Regions from separate parts of the Alteromonas sp. RW2A1 genome, predicted to be linked through region 2. Evidence: riboswitches for the same ligand, from Rfam matches in the RefSeq annotation. Region 2 holds a riboswitch; the other holds the start of a gene.
The links. Region 2 has a riboswitch for thiamine pyrophosphate ahead of BM528_RS09570 (TonB-dependent receptor). Riboswitches for the same ligand answer to the same signal wherever they lie in the genome.
Positions count from the first base shown of each region.

Region 1: it holds a riboswitch for thiamine pyrophosphate, as region 2 does, so the genes downstream of both, thiC (phosphomethylpyrimidine synthase ThiC) here and BM528_RS09570 (TonB-dependent receptor) in region 2, are expected to answer to the same signal.

Region 1 is NZ_CP018031.1:2,710,166-2,712,647, forward strand. Features, by position in the region: gene BM528_RS12105 (L-lactate permease) at 1-698, opposite strand, end outside; TPP riboswitch at 858-969, shown strand; gene thiC (phosphomethylpyrimidine synthase ThiC) at 1,183-2,482, shown strand, end outside.
Region 2 is NZ_CP018031.1:2,121,793-2,124,274, reverse strand. Features, by position in the region: gene BM528_RS09580 (GNAT family N-acetyltransferase) at 1-866, opposite strand, end outside; gene BM528_RS09575 (acyl-CoA thioesterase) at 927-1,352, shown strand; TPP riboswitch at 1,508-1,612, shown strand; gene BM528_RS09570 (TonB-dependent receptor) at 1,669-2,482, shown strand, end outside.

The DNA of each region.
Region 1 (2,482 bases), 590 kb from region 2:
TTTACTTGAGCCAACAAAAGGTAAGGCACAGTACAACTTAAAACACTGATAAAAATAAATACTGCATTAGCCCGAATATCGCGCCACCCCACTACGAATTTAAGCGCCAGTAAGGGAATAAAAAAACCTGCGACAAAATGAATGAAAGCAGTGAGAGAGGATACTTCTAATAATGTTTCCTCACTTAAGTTGAGCGCCTCAAAGCCGAACCAAGTGGGCGTGCCAACAGCACCAAACGAGACTGGAATGGTATTCATAACGAGCGTGAGAAGTGCAACACGCAGAGCGGGAAAACCCAATCCTACCAAAATAGGCGCAGCAATGGCCGCCGGCGTGCCAAAACCAGACGCTCCCTCAAGCATAAAAGTAAATGCCCAACCAATAATCATAAGTTGCGCCACTTTATTGCTACTGACACTTTCTAAGTAGTGTCTTAGCTTTTCCTGCGAGCCTGAACGAACAAGTATACTGTTTAGCAGGATGGCGCCCGCTACTATCGACAGTGGTGTTAACACTGAAAGTAAACCTGCAATTGTGTTTGCTGCTAATTCTGGTGCTCTACCCTGAAAGTAGAATAGCTGCAGAAAGCCAATGAATAATGCCGTTAATGGCAATGCTATATGAGCTGGCCATGGTCGCTCTTTTGTCATGCTCCAAACTAGCACTATGATGGGTAATGTTGCGATAAAAGTATCCATACCACGCCTTTTTTTGACATTCGCGCTGAAAAATTGACGAGATTCAGTGTAATGCAGCAACTCTGTAAAAACATAAAAAATGTCTTTTTTAGCCATGCCAGCAGTTAAAAAAAGACAAAGGTTGTAATTCGGTACACGATGAATATATAGTATTCGGCAAGTTACTTGTCGGAGTGCTTCACTGGTTATCCAGTAAGCTGAGACTGCGAAAGCGGGATCCGTAGAACCTGATCAGGCTAATACCTGCGAAGGGAACAAGAATAAATGTTGTATCGTGCTTTAACACTTTTTTTGCGTTTGAACAGACTTTAATGAAAGAATGTTCACAATAAAATTGATACGGGTTTGATGTCTTACCCTGTCAATCGCATTTAGTTTTAAACTTAATCGGCACGCGTGTTTTGCATCATGCTCTGCACTTCATTTTTCTTTTCACTCCTGACAAGCATTTTACCTAACGCCAACTCAAAAGGGCCTAAATGCTATGTCGACACGACGCGAACAGCGCCAACAAGCGCAACACTTTATCAATCAATTAGCCGGTGAGGCTTACCCAAACTCTACTCGTCATTACGAACTAGGAACCAGCAACGATATCAAAGTTGCTATGCGCCTTATTCATCAGCACGACAGTTTAATTGGCGGTACAGAGCAAAACCCGCTGCATGAACCAAACCCTCCTATTCCAGTTTATGACACTTCAGGACCTTACGGTGATCCGTTGGAAACAATTGATGTGCAAAGAGGGCTATCTCCAATGCGTTCGCCATGGATACAGCAGCGCAACGATACTGAAGAGTTAGATGGTGTTACCTCTTCTTTTGCGAAGGAGCGAGAGGCAGATGTGTTTGCTGAAGACTTTAGGTTTTTGCGCAGCAGAAAACCGCGGCGGGCTAAGTCACAAAAAAACGTGACCCAACTTCACTACGCTCGGCAAGGGATCATTACCCCAGAAATGGAATACATAGCCATTCGAGAAAATATGGGCCGCTCGTCCATTCAGCATGTCGATTTAACCCAACAACACCAAGGCGAAAGCTTTGGAGCAAGCCTACCCGAAGTAATAACACCGGAATTTGTGCGCCAGGAAGTGGCGGCTGGACGGGCAATTATACCGTGCAATATTAATCACCCAGAGCTGGAGCCCATGATTATTGGCCGCAATTTTTTAGTTAAAATAAACGCCAACATCGGCAATTCTGCGGTGACTTCGTCTATTGAAGAAGAGGTCGAAAAGTTGGTTTGGTCTACCCGATGGGGCGCAGATACCATTATGGATTTATCAACAGGTAGAAACATTCACGAAACGAGAGAATGGTTGCTTCGCAACAGTCCGGTTCCTCTCGGCACGGTACCAATTTATCAGGCTTTGGAGAAGGTAAATGGTGTAGCAGAAGCACTTACTTGGGAGGTATTTAAAGACACGCTTATTGAGCAGGCTGAGCAAGGCGTAGACTACTTCACTATTCACGCCGGCGTACTGCTTGAATATGTGCCGATGACGGCAAAACGAGTTACCGGCATTGTGTCTCGCGGCGGCTCTATTATGGCTAAATGGTGTTTAAGTCACCATCAAGAAAGCTTTTTATATGAACACTTTCAGGAGATCTGCGAGATTTGCGCCCAATACGATGTGTCGCTTTCTCTTGGCGATGGCCTTAGGCCTGGGAGTGTTGCCGATGCCAATGATGAGGCGCAATTTGCCGAGCTGCACACCCTAGGCGAGTTGACAAAAATTGCGTGGGAATACGACGTACAGGTAATGATAGAAGGCCCAGGGCACG
Region 2 (2,482 bases):
GAAATTTTACGCATCTTTAGAAGCTGAGTACTTTCCGATATCTTTTCTAATTGGTTAAAAACAACATGTACATTGTCTATAAGGGTACTCGTTAACAACACCCGTTTGCCTTTACACAACAGGTACCAAGCAAATATACCTAATAATGTAGATTTCCCGCGGCCTCTTGGTGCAGAAACAATTGTGTTTAGATTGCCGTTGCTATATTGCTCACAAAGTGCGTTAAATGCCTGCTTCTGTTGGGATGATAGAAAATGAACACTCCCATTTTCAAAGTCATTTTCTACCAAACTCGTGCTGCTCTGTTCAATCTTAAAGTCATCACTATGTGATGAGACAGTCATAGACTGTGCTTCTGGTATGTAAGTATTCTCTTGGCTGTGAAGGGCTACTCGCTTGTCAGCGTTCAAATGCTGTACAACCCTTGTTATATAGGCACTGAGGTTAATTGAATAACCATGAGAAATAAACGGGAAGTCGTGTTTATACGGCCATGTCTTAAGTGCTGGGGTTACTAGAATTAAACAGCCAGACTTTTTTACAGTTCCTGCTAGGGCCATAACGTTGCCTGGGCTGAATGATTCATGGCAATGTAAAATACCGATATCTCGTTCAGAACCTAAAAGCACTTTTCTGTTTTTACCTTTTAGTTCTGAGCCGGTAAAGGAACCTACCTGAATATTCTCAGGAATATTGTTCATCAAAAAACTAAGGCTGCTACGACAGAAGGCTTCATCTCCCGATATAACAAGTATGCGCCTGTGATAATCAATAGGTTCGCTTGCTAATGCTGCGTTGCCCATGTCGAGCTTCGACTCATAGCTATCGGGGGTAAGAAGCCATTCGCGTAATTGTTGTAGCGCCATGTAAAGTTTTTTTCGGTATAATTAAAGTCATATAGTAGCGATTTATATTAAGGAATTCGAATGCGCTTTCTCTCTCGGCGTTTAGTTATGCCCAACGATCTCAATTATGCCAACTCATTGTTTGGCGGTAGAGCACTAGAGTGGATTGACGAAGAAGCTGCCATATGGGCGATATGTCAGCTTGAAACCAATTGTTTGGTTACCAAGCACATTGGTGAAATTAGTTTTGAATCGCCAGCAATGCAGGGCGATATTGTTGAGTTTGGTTTAGAGACCAAGGCAGTGGGGCGAACCTCTATTACCGTAAGTTGCCTTGTGCGTAATAAAGCGACGAAAAAAACAATCTGTTTTGCCGACGATATTGTTTTTGTAAAAGTTGACCCTGAGTCTAGACAGCCTACTGCCCACGGAAAAACATTAGAAGGGTTAATAGCGCAAACCGATGATGAAGTTCGCAGATTAAATCTGAATATAGATAAAAGCTGAAGGCCGAATGCAAGCGCATGTAAATTTTCACAACGTTTTGAATTTTTAATAAGTTAGAAGAAATATGAACTTAGCTTAACGCTTGCTGTGCTTGACCGAACAGAGGGAGGTGGTACACTCCGTCGCGTTCGTTATTTTTCATTGATTTTTAAACGAATTATACCAAGGGGTGTCCGTTTTACGGTCTGAGATCCACAACAGTGGGAACCCTTAAACCTGATCCGGATAATACCGGCGTAGGAATGGTTTACAATATAGCCTGAACACCTGCCGTTAATCCCGGGTCTTTTTTCTTATTAAGAGAACAAGAGATCCTATGTACAAACAATTTTTCACTCTATCCTTAGTTGCATCCTCTATTCTTGGGCAAGCAAGCTCTGCATTTGCACAAGCGAGCGTTACCGAAAATGTTCAAAATGACGCTGTAGCAGCACAAGAAATAGAAAAGATAGTCGTCACGGGCGACTTTCGTCAAACCACACTAGACCAGCTTAGCACCAGCGCGACTATTTTGGGCCAAGAGCGCTTGCGCAGTAGACAGCCTTCACATATCGATAGCGTGTTAAACAGCATTCCCAATGTAAACTTTGCTGCGGGTGCGTCTCGCGGAAGGTTTATTCAAATTCGCGGTATTGGTGAAAGAAGTCAGTTCGCAGAGCCGATTAATCCATCAGTAAGCTTTATCACCGATGAATTCGATTTTTCAGGTTTAGCCGCAGCGGGCATTATTTTCGATACTAAGCAGTTAGAAGTATATCGAGGACCGCAGGCGACGCTTTATGGAACAGGAGCTTTAGCGGGTGCGGTAAAATTATCGAGCAACGATGTGGGCAGCAGCGCACCAGATTATGTAGAAGCCCGAGTTGGTAACAAAGATAGCTATCGTGTTGAAGCGGCTACCGGCGACGACATCAATGCGAATTGGGGATATCGAGTTGCCTTAGTGCATAACAGAAGTGATGGCTTTGTTGAAAATACCTTCTTAAATAGAGACGACACCAATAACATAGATGAAACCGCAATGCGTGTGGCAGTTGAGGGTAATGTAGATAAAAACACCACTCTGGCACTTGCATATCGCTGGTATGACATCGACAACGGCTATGATGCGTTTTCTTTAGACAATGACA